Massilia litorea: one gene and its partner. The protein of the gene in region 1 interacts with the protein of each later gene in a pairwise test. Links are inferred from orthologs where the notes say so. Each region holds a gene or a part of one and is shown in the gene's direction. Other genes may lie near its edges.

What was found.
Region 2: the proteins of rpe (region 1) and eno interact in binary tests that used the Escherichia coli proteins (3 or more experiments, as listed by UniProt). The link is inferred for Massilia litorea from one-to-one orthologs.

The regions. Positions count from the first base shown.
Region 1 is NZ_CP062941.1:584,764-591,394, forward strand. What follows is about bases 2,872-5,868. They hold rpe (ribulose-phosphate 3-epimerase), read left to right. Parts: upstream 2,872-4,032; coding sequence 4,033-4,704; downstream 4,705-5,868. Other genes in these bases: mltA (murein transglycosylase A), read right to left, coding at 2,872-3,336; LPB04_RS02595 (hypothetical protein), read left to right, coding at 3,348-3,485; apaG (Co2+/Mg2+ efflux protein ApaG), read right to left, coding at 3,497-3,871; LPB04_RS02610 (phosphoglycolate phosphatase), read left to right, coding at 4,707-5,405; trpE (anthranilate synthase component I), read left to right, coding at 5,602-5,868. In the rest of the region: LPB04_RS02580 (enoyl-CoA hydratase), read right to left, coding at 1-700; LPB04_RS02585 (MFS transporter), read left to right, coding at 774-2,072; more of mltA, read right to left, coding at 2,089-2,871; more of trpE, read left to right, coding at 5,869-6,631. UniProt on the Escherichia coli protein: Catalyzes the reversible epimerization of D-ribulose 5-phosphate to D-xylulose 5-phosphate.
Region 2 is NZ_CP062941.1:2,669,750-2,676,338, forward strand. Bases 1-2,955 are described here. They hold eno (phosphopyruvate hydratase), read left to right. Parts: upstream 1-813; coding sequence 814-2,097; downstream 2,098-2,955. Other genes in these bases: kdsA (3-deoxy-8-phosphooctulonate synthase), read left to right, coding at 1-725; ftsB (cell division protein FtsB), read left to right, coding at 2,156-2,518; LPB04_RS11895 (helix-turn-helix domain-containing protein), read left to right, coding at 2,523-2,789. In the rest of the region: LPB04_RS11900 (DUF3224 domain-containing protein), read left to right, coding at 3,028-3,432; LPB04_RS11905 (ArsR/SmtB family transcription factor), read right to left, coding at 3,439-3,792; LPB04_RS11910 (SRPBCC family protein), read right to left, coding at 3,779-4,246; LPB04_RS11915 (methyl-accepting chemotaxis protein), read left to right, coding at 4,507-6,150; LPB04_RS11920 (hypothetical protein), read left to right, coding at 6,421-6,589. UniProt on the Escherichia coli protein: Catalyzes the reversible conversion of 2-phosphoglycerate (2-PG) into phosphoenolpyruvate (PEP). It is essential for the degradation of carbohydrates via glycolysis.

The DNA.
Region 1 (6,631 bases):
CCGCATGGAAGAAGCGGCGCTCGTAGCGCACGCCTTCGGTCAGCGTCGTCTCGAAGGCGCGATTGACCGAATCCTTGATCGCCATCGCCACCGATACCGGCATCTCGGCAATGGTATTGGCCACCGCCAGCGCTTCTTCCATCAGCTTATCCGCCGGGAAGATGCGCGACACCAGCCCGGTACGCTCGGCCTCGGCCGCGTCGATCATGCGCGAGGTCAGCAGCATGTCCATCGCCTTCGCCTTGCCGATGGTGCGCGGCAAACGCTGGGTACCGCCCGCACCCGGGGTCACGCCGACCTTGATTTCCGGCTGGCCGAATTTCGCGCTGTCGGCGGCGATCAGGAAGTCGCACATCATCGCCAGTTCGCAGCCGCCGCCCAGGGCGTAGCCGGCGACGACGCCGATCACCGGTTTGCGCACGTTCAGGATGTGTTCCCAGTTGCGGCCAATATAGTTACCTGGATAGGTATCGGCATACGTGTAATTGGCCATGGCCGCGATGTCGGCACCCGCCGCGAACACTTTTTCACTGCCGGTCAGGACGATGACATTCACCGACGGGTCGGCGTCGAACTTGTACAGAGCGTCGCCCAGCTCGTTCATCATGTTGTCGTTCAGCGCATTCATCGCCTTCGGGCGGTTCAGGCGAATCACGGCGACTTTGCCGTGGTTTTCGATCAGCAGGTCAGCGTATTCCATGGGACACCTCTATATAAGGGATTGATCAGTGCCGCGATTGTAGCGCCTCCACGGCCGGGAAAGGCAGGTATCATTGCGATTTAAGCAAGCCTGGAACGAGCCGATCATCGCAACGATACGCCATACCCTCTCCCGTCTCGGCGCGGACGGCCTGCTGCAGAGCGCCGACTTCCGCCGCCTCTGGCTGAGCAGTGCGCTGACCCAGTTCGGCTCCCAGATCACCCTGCTCGCCCTGCCGATCTGCGCGGTGCTCATGCTGCATGCGACGCCGAGCCAGATGGGCACCCTGGCGGCGCTCGAATCGCTGCCCTTCCTGCTGTTCGGATTGCCGTCCGGCGTCCTGCTCGACCGCCGCCGGCGTCTGCCGATCATGATGTGCAGCGACGTGATGGTCGCGACCGCGCTGGCGAGCGTGCCGCTGGCCTGGTGGCTCGATGCGCTGACGATCGGTTGGCTGTATGCGGTCGGCTTCGTGCTCGGCACCGGGCTGACCGTCGGCGGCAGTGCCGAGCAGGTCTTCCTCACCTTCGTCGTCGGGCGCGAGCGCCTGGTCGACGCCCACGCCCGCTTCGCCGGCACCGAATCGGCCGCGCGCCTGATCGGACCCGGCATGGCGGGCGCACTGGTGCAACTGCTGGGCGCGCCGATCGCCATCCTGTGCAATGTCGCCGGTTTTGTCATTTCGCTGGCCAACCTGCGCCGCATCGGGGCGCGCGAACCGGAGCCTGCACCATCGACTGCCCATCCCCTGCACGACATCCGGGAAGGCCTGGCCTTCGTGTGGCGCCATCCGGTTTTGCGTACCCTCGCCTGCACGGCGGGCGCCTGGCATTTCCTGTTCTATGGCTATCTGGCCCTGCACGTGCTGTTCGCCACCCGCGTACTGGGCATGGCGCCGGGTGTGATGGGGACGGCGCAGATGCTCGGCGGCGCCGGCATCCTGGCCGGCTCGATCCTCGTGAAACCCTTGTCGGCACGGTTCGGCACCGGGCGCGCAATCCTCGCCGGTTTATGTGTGTGCGCGCTGGGCTTCGTGCTGATGCCGGCGATTCCCACCGCCCTGCTGGGCAGCGCGGCAGCGACCGCCTTCGCCTACGGCAGCGTCGTGTTCCTGCTCGACTGCGGCGCGACCCTGTTCTTCGTACCCTACATCGCACTGCGCCAGCGCGTGACGCCGGATGCGGTACTCGGCCGGATGGTGGCGACCATGCGCTCGCTGACCGTGGCCAGCGCTCCACTGGGCGCGCTGGCGGCCGGGGCACTGGCCGAGCGTTTCAGCGTGCGTACCGGCCTGGCCTGCGTGGCTGCGGGTGCGCTCGTGCTGACGGTGGCGGCGCTGGCCGGCACCAGGCTACGCGATGTGAACGACTGAGGTGAACGACTGATCCTTACTTCGGCAACAGCACCCACACATTCCCGCGCTGCTTCATCCGCCCCGCATATTCGGCCGCATTGCCACCGAAGCCGAAGAAGAAATCGGCCCGCACCGCCCCGCGGATGGCGCCGCCGGTATCCTGCGCCATCATCAGGCGCTGGATCGGTGCGCCATCCACAGGATGCGTGGTGGAGAGGAACAGCGGCGCGCCCAGCGGCACCTGGCCCGGGTCGACCGCCACCGAACGCTCCGGCGTCAGCGGCACGCCGAGCGCGCCTTTCGGGCCGACGCTCGGGTCGGGCAGGCGCTCCTCGCGGAAGAAGATATAGCTCGGATTGACGTTCAGGAGTTCCTGGCGCCGCGCCGGGTGAGAAGCAATCCACTCTTTGATGCTCTGCGCCGAGACGCCGTCGGCCGGCAATTCTCCCTGTTCCACCAGCCAGCGCCCGATCACTTTATAGGGATGGCCGTTCTGGTCGGCGAAGGCGATGCGCACCGTTTCTCCGGTGTCGTCGAGGCGGACCCGGCCCGAACCTTGCACCTCGAGGAAGAAGGCCTCGACCGGGTCGTCGACCCAGACCAGTTCCTTGCCGTTCAAGGGCGCGCGCTCGATCTCGGCACGGGTGCTGTACGGGATCACGGTTTTACCCACCAGGCGGCCGCGCAGGCGCATGTTCTTCAGGCTCGGATAAGCGGACGCCAGGTCGACCGTGATCAGGTCGTCCGGCACACGGTACAGCGGGGTCTGGAAGGCGCCGCCGCGCTTGCGCGCGCCGCGCAGCATCGGCTCGTAATAGCCGGTGATCAGGCCGGTGTCGGCGCCGTCGGGCATGCGCATCTGGTTCGGCACGAAATACGTCTCGAAATAGCGGCGGATGGCGGCGTTATCGCGCGCATCGACGCCAGGCGCCGCCGTGCATGGCGCGCTCCACTGCGGCTTCTTCGCCAGCACGCGGCAGGAGGCGATGAACGCCGGCCAGGCCTGGCGCAGGTCGTCGCCCTGCCAGCCGGGCAGCGATTCGAAGGAGACCGGGGTCATCGGCGGCACGGGCGGCGGGGTCGGGGCCGGGACCGGAATCGCGACCGGGCCGACCGGCGGCGGCATCACGATGTCGGGCTGCTTCGATGGCGGCGGTGGGACCGGTTGCTGTTTCACCGGCGGCGGCGCAGTCGGCGGCGTGCCGCAGGCGGCCAAAAGAAGGGCGACGAGGGCGAGCGAAGTGGATAAACTGCGTGGTACTCTGCGGCGTATCGATTGCATAAGGACAGTCTATGTGGATCTTGATGTTGGAAGCGGGCGTGGCGTTCTTCCTGCTCGTGTTGATCGTCTGGTGGACGATGTTCCACGGCCGCCCCGAAACCCGCAAGCGGCCGCTACGCCAGGAGGACGAGCCGCCGCGCGCGCCGTAGAGCCTGGGCGCTTAATGCAGCATGCTCGGCAGCGTCAGCACGAATTCCGGAATCCTGACTTCGAAGCGGTGGCCGTCCTCGGCCACGCAGAAGTACTCGCCGTGCATCGAGCCCTGCGGCGTGCCCAAGGGCGTGCCGCTCGAGTATTCGAACTCTTCGCCCGGTTTCAGCAGCGGCTGGTGCCCGACCACGCCCAGACCCGACACTTCCTGGACCCGGTTGTTGGCATCGGTGATGACCCAGTGGCGCGAGATCAGCTGGGCCGGTACCTCGCCCGTATTGCGGATCGTGATCGTGTAGGAAAACAGATATTCGTCCTGATCCGGCTTGCTTTGCTCGGCCAGGTACTTGGTACGAACGGTAACGGTGAAATCGTAGGTAGCCACGGCTTCCTTCTTTCTTATTGGTGGAGACGCGGGTGCGCAAAAGCCCATGATACCCCGCCAGGCAAAACGGGGCAGCGCAGGTGGGTATAACAGCGCGGAATCGGCTCGGCGTAAAATAGCGGCTTCAACCAACCGCACTGCCACGCAGTGCCACCTTACTTATGACCACCTACCGCATCGCTCCCAGCATCCTGTCCGCCGATTTCGCCCGCCTGGGCGAGGAAGTCCGCAATGTCGTCGAGGCAGGCGCCGACATCATCCACTTCGACGTGATGGACAACCATTACGTGCCGAATCTCACCATCGGCCCGCTGGTCTGCCAGGCGATCCGCCCGCACGTGCAGGTGCCGATCGACGTCCACCTGATGGTGAAGCCGGTCGACCGCATCATCCCCGACTTCGCGAAAGCCGGCGCCAACATCATCACCTTCCACCCGGAAGCGTCCGAGCACATCGACCGCACGCTGCAGCTGATCCGCGACCACGGCTGCAAGGCCGGCCTGGTGTTCAACCCGGGCACGCCGATGCACTACCTCGAGCACGTGATGGACAAGATCGACATGATCCTGATCATGTCGGTCAACCCGGGCTTCGGCGGCCAGTCCTTCATCCCGGAAGCGCTGAAGAAGATCGCGATCGCGCGCCGCCTGATCGACGAATCGGGCCGCGACATCATGCTGGAAGTCGATGGCGGCATCAAGGCCGAGAACATCGCCGCGGCCGCCGCCGCCGGTGCCGACACGTTTGTTGCCGGCTCGGCCATCTTCGGCAAGCCCGACTACAAGGCCGTGATCGACGCCATGCGCGCCGAACTGGCAACAGTCGGGAAGTAAGCGTGCGTCCGGGCGCCGCGGCCATCCGGGCCGCCATCATCGATCTCGACGGCACGATGCTCGACACCGTGCCCGACTTTGAACTGGCCCTGAACGGCATGCGCGCCGAATTCAAGCTCGCGCCGATCGGGCAGGACATCATCAAGCCCATGGTCGGCAAGGGTTCCGAGAAGCTGATCCGCGACGTGCTGGCGCTCGACTACGATGCCGCCCGCATCGATGCTGTTTTTGACGAGGCGATGGCGTCTTACCAGCGCCATTACCTCGCGATCAACGGCGAGAGAAGCGTGCTCTACGAGGGCGTGCTCGAGGGCCTGGCGGCGCTGCGCGATCTCGGCCTGCGCCTGGCCTGCGTGACCAACAAGCCGATCGCGTTCGCCACGCCGCTGCTGGCGCAAAAGGGGCTCGCGCCCTTTTTCGAGCTGGTCTACGGCGGCGACTCGCTGCCGCGCAAAAAGCCCGATCCCCTGCCCCTGCTGCAGGTGTGCGCTGACTTCGACCTGGCGCCGTCAGCCGTGGTCGCGATCGGCGACTCCTCGAACGATGCCGAAGCGGCGCGCGCGGCACGTTGCTATGTGCTCACAGTGCCATATGGTTATAACCACGGAAGGCCTGTGCAAGACATCGATTCCGATGGTATAGTTAATTCGCTACTGGATGCCGCCGAGCTCGTTCGTGCGCACAACAGCACCGAAAACTAACTCATCTATACATGTTCTCCATTAAAAAACTCACCGTCAACCAGACCGGCGCCCTTGAGGCCTGGGTCTGGCGACGCTGGCAATCCTGGGCTAACTGAACCCGTCTTGATTGCTGCCGGCTGCACGTACGCCGGCAGGTTTTTTACCACCACCGCCGCCCATCCTCCCCTTCAAACGTGGCGGCCCGGAGAAGAACATGACCGAACTCGAATTCAAATCGCTGGCCAACCAGGGCTATAACCGCATTCCGCTGATCGCCGAAGCCTTCGCCGATCTGGAAACGCCGCTGACCCTGTACCTGAAACTGGCGCAGTCGCAGAACACCGGCAAGAACACCTTCCTGCTCGAATCGGTCGTCGGCGGCGAGCGCTTCGGCCGCTATTCCTTCATCGGCCTGCCGGCCAAGACCCTGTTGCGCAGCAGCGGCAATCTCACCGAGATCGTCACCAACGGCAGCGTCGTCGAAACCCACGAGGGCAACCCGCTCGACTTCATCGAAACCTATCAGTCGCGTTTCAAGGTCGCGCTGCGTCCGGGCATGCCGCGTTTCTGCGGCGGCCTGGCCGGCTACTTCGGCTACGACACGGTGCGCCACATCGAGCGCAAGCTGGCCGGCAAGGCCCCGGCCGACCCGCTCGGCCTGCCCGACATCCAGCTGATGGTGACCGAAGAGCTGGCCGTGATCGACAACCTGTCCGGCAAGCTGTATTTGATCGTCTACGCCGATACGGCGCAGGCGGAAGCCTTTGCCAAGGCGCGCCAGCGCCTGAAAGACCTGCGCGTGATGCTGCGCCGGAGCGTCGAGGCGCCCGTCACGACCGCTTCGGTGCGGACCGAAGCGGTGCGTGAATTCAGCAAGGAAGATTACTTGAAAGCGGTGGCGACGGCGCACGAATACGTGATGGCCGGCGACCTGATGCAGGTTCAAATTGGCCAGCGCATCCGCAAGCCGTATGTCGATTCGCCCTTGTCCCTGTACCGCTCGCTGCGTTCGCTGAACCCGAGCCCGTACATGTATTACTACAATTTCGGCGACATGCAGATTGTCGGCGCCTCGCCCGAGATTTTGGTGCGCAATGAAACCTCGGCCGCCGGCGAGCGCAAGGTCACGCTGCGCCCGATCGCCGGCACCCGTCCGCGCGGCGCGACGCCGGAACGCGATGCCGAACTGGCGGCCGAGCTGCTGGCCGACCCGAAGGAAATCGCCGAACACGTGATGCTGATCG
Region 2 (6,589 bases), 2.1 Mb from region 1 along the record:
TCCCGTTCATCTATAAATCGTCCTTCGACAAGGCGAACCGTTCGTCGGGCACCTCGTTCCGCGGCCCCGGCCGCGAGAAGGGCCTGGAGATCCTCGCCGACGTCAAGAAGACCATCGGCGTGCCGGTGCTGACCGACGTCCACACCGAGGAAGAGATTCCGGAAGTGTCGAGCGTCGTCGACGTGCTGCAAACCCCGGCCTTCCTGTGCCGCCAGACCGATTTCATCAACGCCTGCGCCCGTTCGGGCCTGCCCGTGAACATCAAGAAGGGCCAGTTCCTGGCCCCGGGCGACATGAAGAACGTGATCGACAAGGCACGCAATGCGGCACGCGCGGCCGGCCTGAACGAAGACAACTTCATGGCCTGCGAACGCGGCGCCTCCTTCGGCTACAACAACCTGGTCTCCGACATGCGTTCGCTCGCCATCATGCGCGAATCGAACTGCCCGGTGGTGTTCGATGCGACCCACTCGGTGCAGCTGCCGGGCGGGCAGGGCACGTCCTCGGGCGGCCAGCGCGAACACATCCCGGTGCTGTCGCGCGCGGCAGTCGCAGCGGGCATCGCGGGCCTGTTCATGGAAACCCACCCGGACCCTGCGAATGCCCTGTCCGACGGCCCGAACGCGGTGCCGCTGGCCCGCATGAAGGAGCTGCTGACGACCCTGGTCGACATCGACCGCGTGGTCAAGCGAGCTGGCTTCCTCGAGAACAGCTTCAAGATCTGATGTAATTCATTTGCTACGAGTCGAGGCGCCTGATAGGCGCCTCGACTTTCATGTGCGAGACGATTTTCTTTTTTGGAGTGTAAAAACCATGAGTGCTATCGTTGATATTATCGGCCGCGAGATCATTGACTCGCGCGGCAATCCGACCGTCGAATGCGACGTCCTGCTCGAATCCGGCGTGATGGGCCGTGCGGCCGTGCCGTCGGGCGCGTCGACCGGTTCGCGCGAAGCGATCGAACTGCGCGACGGCGACCCGAAGCGTTATTTCGGCAAGGGCGTGCTGCAGGCCTGCGAGAACATCAACACCGAGATCAGCGAAGCCATCATGGGCCTGGACGCCAACGAACAGGCCTTCCTCGACCGCACCCTGATCGACCTGGACGGTACCGAGAACAAGAGCCGCCTGGGCGCCAACGCGATGCTGGCCGTGTCGATGGCCGTGGCCAAGGCCGCCGCTGAAGAAGCGGGCCTGCCGCTGTACCGCTACTTCGGCGGTTCGGGCGCGATGCAGATGCCGGTGCCGATGATGAACGTCATCAACGGCGGCGCACACGCCGACAATAACCTGGACATCCAGGAATTCATGATCATCCCGGTCGGCGCGCCAAGCTTCAAGGAAGCGATCCGCTACGGCGCGGAAGTCTTCCACACGCTCAAAAAAATCCTGCACGCGAAGGGCCTGTCGACCGCGGTCGGCGACGAAGGCGGTTTCGCGCCTTCGGTCTCGAGCCACGAAGAAGCGATCAAGCTGATCATGCAGGCGATCGAGCAGGCAGGCTATGAAGCCGGCACCCAGATCGCCATCGGCCTCGATTGCGCCGCCAGCGAGTTCTACAAGGACGGCAAGTACCACCTGGAAGGCGAAGGCCTGCAGCTGACCGCGACCGACTTCACCAACATGCTCGCCACCTGGTGCGACAAGTACCCGATCATCTCGATCGAGGACGCGATGCACGAAGGCGACTGGGAAGGCTGGGCCACGCTCACCGCTGCCCTGGGCAAGCGCGTGCAGCTGGTCGGCGACGACCTGTTCGTCACCAATACCAAGATCCTCAAAGAGGGCATCCAGAAGGGCATCGCCAACTCGATCCTCATCAAGATCAACCAGATCGGCACCCTGACCGAGACCTTCGCCGCCATCGAAATGGCCAAGCGCGCCGGCTACACGGCCGTCATCTCGCACCGTTCGGGCGAGACCGAGGACTCGACCATCGCCGATATCGCAGTCGGCCTGAACGCCCTGCAGATCAAGACCGGTTCGATGTCGCGTTCGGACCGCATGGCCAAGTACAACCAGCTGCTGCGTATCGAGGAAGACCTCGGCGACGTCGCCAGCTATCCTGGCCGTGACGCTTTCTATAATCTGAAGTAATCTGTCGTACTCCGCGGGCCGGCCATCGTGGCGCGGCCCGCGTTCCTGATCTGTCTCCATGCGCATCATTACGCTCGTTCTCGCCGCACTGCTCGTGCTGATCCAGTATCCCCTGTGGCTGGGGAAGGGCGGCATGCTGGCCGTCGCCGATATGACCGACCAGGTCACACTGGCGCAAATCCACACCGACAAGCTCAAGGCACGCAACGCCAAGCTCGAATCCGAAGTGCGCGACCTGCGCGAAGGCACCGGCGCCGTCGAGGAACGCGCGCGCCTGGAACTGGGCATGATCAAGCAGAACGAAATCTTCGTGCAGGTGCTGCGCAAGGACGAAAAGCCGACCGAATCGATGACCGTCCCGCCGCCACCGCCGGAGCCGAAGGCGGGCAAGGGCGGACACGATTCCGCCGCGACGCATTGAACCCATGAATACCGATCCTGCAGCGCAACTGGCGACGCTCGAGGCCTTGTCGGCCTTCCTGGCGGCCGCCTTCGAGAGCGGCGATCCGGCCGTCCTCCTCGACGCCTTCGCCGTCGCCGCGCGCGCCGAAGGCACGGCCCACCTTGCCGCTGCCGCCGGCATTCCCCAGGCCGATCTGCGCCATGCTTTCGCCAGCGGCGAAATGAGCATGTCCGTCACCCTGGCGATCATGAAGGTGATCGATTTGCATATGCCGGGCGCGGCGCACTGAAAATTTCGCGGCCGCTCCACTGTGCGTTGAACGCGTGGGCGGGAGACCCGCCCACCCTACGGGTCTCGTCATAGCACCCGTAGGGTGGGCGGCTCGGCCGCCCACGCGTTCAACCTCAGCGGGATCAGCCAGCGGCCCTGCACTGGTCCGATCAGCACCTTGTCGATTCAAGGCCGCAAAGCGCCCGGATTGGCCTAGAATGTTCGCTATCTCTTCACCAACGAGAAGGAAGCCCACCATGAGCCAGCAACACGCCGCAGGACCGTTCGACGTGACCGTCATCCCGCAGGGCCAGCCCGAGGTGCGCGACGGGGTCACGACCGGCCGCATGGCGATCGACAAGCACTACCATGGCGAACTCGAAGGGCAGGGCGTCGGCGAGATGCTGTCGGCGATGACGACCACCGAAGGCTCGGCCGGCTATGTCGCCATCGAGCGCGTGAGCGGCAAGCTGCAGGGACGCAGCGGCAGCTTCGTCGTCCAGCATACCGGCACGATGGCGCGCGGCGCGCAGGCGCTGTCGATCACGGTCGTGCCCGATTCCGGCACCGGCGAACTGGCCGGCATCGCCGGCACCATGCGCATCCGGATCGAGGAGCGCAAGCATTTCTACGAATTCGATTACGTCCTGCCGCAAGCCTGACACGCGTCAGGCGGACCCGTCCGGGCTGTCCGCTTCCACGAAGGCCTTGAGCCGTCCGAGCGCGCGCTCCCACTGGCGGCCGATGGCGTCCAGGCTACGCCGCGCCTCGTCGATACGCTCGGGGGCGAGCTGCCAGCGCCGCTCGCGTCCGCATTTCTGGTCGCGCACCAGGCCGGCCTCGGCCAGTACCTGAAGGTGCTTGGTCACGCCCTGGCGGGTGATGGCCGTACCGGCGCTGAGTTGGGCGATCGACAGCAAGCCGCCGGCACAGAGCAGGGAAACAAGCTGCAGCCGGGTCGGATCGCCCAGCGCCGCGAACACCTCGGCCAGGCCCTTTTGCTCCCTCTCAGCCGGCAACATGGCGCGCGATGTTGATCACCTGCGCATCCCAGCCCGCGCCGTTCATGCGGAAGGCCTCGTCGCGGCGTTGCGGCGGCAGCTTGTCGAAACCGGATTCGACGACGGTAAGCCGGGTGCCGTTCTCCGGACCGTCCTCCAGGGTGAAGCTCACCAGCGTCGGCTCTTCCTGCGTGTAGTCGGCCGCGGGATCGATCGCATACGGGTGCCAGTAAAACGACAGCAATTGCTCCGGCTCGACGCGCTCGACCCGGGCTTCGAAACGCAGGTGCTCATAGCCGGGGTGGGTGATGTACCCGCGCACCGGCCGGCCGGCCACGAAGGCCTCCTCTTCCAGCTTCACGCCGAACCAGCTGCCGAATTCGGCGGCGTCGGCGAGGGCGCGCCAGACGCGCGCGCGCGGCGCCTTGATCACAATGCTGCGTTCGATGCGGTCAGTGGGGCTGGTCGTGTCCATCACGGGTCTCCTGTTGATTTGGGTAGTAATGCAACCGGATGGTTGCATGATTTGATGCGGAGCGCAAGAACATGCGCATCGCATAAAACCTCGGGCGCTCTGTTGCAAGCGAGCAACTTCATGTAACAATTTCCTTTCAGAAACGATATTTGATCGACTTCTCCTTCCACCCCAAGGTATATTTATTTGCGTAAGACCAGTCCTACAGCGGTAATCAATGGCAAGTTTTTATAAGAAATCAAGAAAGAGACGACTGACCCATGAATCACTTTTTCAATAACATGCGTATCGGCACCCGGCTTACCCTTGCGTTCGCACTGATCCTGATACTCGCCACGATTGCCACCGCGTCCGCCCTGTTCGCAGCGCGTGCCGGCGCCCAGGCTACCGAAGAGATGATGGCCGTGCCGCTGACCAAGGAGCGCCTGGTCTCGAGCTGGAACACGATGACATATTCTGCGATCGCCCGCACTTCGCTGATCGCGCGCAGTACCGACACCACCCTGAGCACCGTGTTCGCCAAGACCATTGCCGACAGCGTGACCACCTCCACTGAACTGATCAAGCAGATCGAGCCGCTGCTGACTTCCGAGGAAGAAAAGGCGAAGCTGGCGACGGTCAAGTCGCTGCGCGCCAAATACCAGGCCTTGAAAGTGCAGGTGATGGACGCGAAGAAAGCGGGCGACGCCGCCGCCGCCGAGCGCCTGTACACGGAGGGCTTCGATCCTGCCGCCCAGGCCTATTCGGCCGCGCTGCAGGACCTGCTGGCCTTGCAGCGGCAGACGATCGACCGCATGACGGTCGCGATCCGCGCCGACTTCGAACACCGCGCGCGCCTGTCGCTGCTGCTCAACGGCCTGATGCTGGTACTCGGCGCCCTGGCCGCCGTGGCCATCACGCGCTCGATTACCCGTCCGCTGAAGGATGCCGTGCGGGTCGCCGAAGCCGTCGCCGGCGGCGACCTGAGCGGCGAGTTCGACAGCCGGCGCCGCGATGAAGTCGGCGACCTGATGGGCGCCCTGCACACGATGAACGACGGCCTGGCCAAGGTCGTGTCCGAAGTGCAGCACGGGACCCGCGCGATCGCCGGCGCCTCGACCGAGATCGCCAGCGGCAACCTCGACTTGTCCGCCCGCACCGAGCAGCAGGCGGGCGCGCTCGAGGAAACCGCGTCCTCGATGGAAGAACTGACCTCGACCGTGCGCCAGAACGCCGAGAGCGCCACGCAGGCGAACCGGCTGGCCCAGGATGCCTCGACCGTCGCCGTGCGCGGCGGCCAGATCGTCGGCCAGGTGGTCGACACGATGGGCGCGATCGATACCGCGTCGCGCAAGATCGTCGACATCATCGGCGTCATCGACGGCATCGCCTTCCAGACCAATATCCTGGCGCTGAATGCCGCCGTGGAGGCGGCGCGGGCCGGCGAGCAGGGCCGCGGCTTTGCCGTGGTCGCCAGCGAAGTGCGCAACCTGGCGCAGCGCTCGGCCACCGCCGCCAAGGAAATCAAGGGGCTGATCGGCGACTCAGTCGCCCAGGTCAACACCGGGACGTCGCTGGTGCAACAGGCCGGCGCCACCATCGGCGAGGTCGTGGCCAGCGTGGCCCGCGTGACCGCCATCATGGCCGAGATCACGGCCGCCAGCCGCGAGCAGAGCATCGGCATCGACCAGGTCAACGAAGCGATCCTGCAGATGGACCAGACCACCCAGCAGAACGCGGCCCTGGTCGAAGAAGCCGCCGCGGCGGCGGCCAGCATGCAGGACCAGTCGGCGCACCTGGAACAGCTGGTGTCGCACTTCCGCCTCGCGGCTCAGCCTGCGCAGCAGGGCGCACGGCACTCCGGCACCCAGCCGGCGCCGCGCGGGCGCCAGGCCCTGGCGCACGCCTCCGCCGCAACCGCCTGAGGCAGGGATGGGGGGCAGATTCGACCCCTCATGATTCGAAAATTGAAATATGCATGCCAATTTGCGATTCATTTCGTCAGAATCTGGCTTCAAACGAAGTGAGATTGTTTCGTGATACCGAGCGTGTAGTGCTTTTTTGTCAGCAAGCGCTGCTCTAGACTGGGCTATCCGCGATCCGTTCAGACCGTATCGCGGTATTCCGAGGGAGGGGATGTACGCAAGGCGCGCAGTCCTTCCCGAACGCCTATTCCGCTTCGTAAAGGAACAATCATGCGTCCCATCTCTTTCCTGTTTCCTGCAACCCTGTTCGTGCTGGCCTGTAGCGCTTCGGCCCGGACCATGCCCTATCCACAGCCCGACGCCGAGTCGGGACCGAGCGTGCAGGTGAGCGCCCCCGGTCCGGCCGCCTTCATCACGGAAGACAAGGCCAGCCAGATCA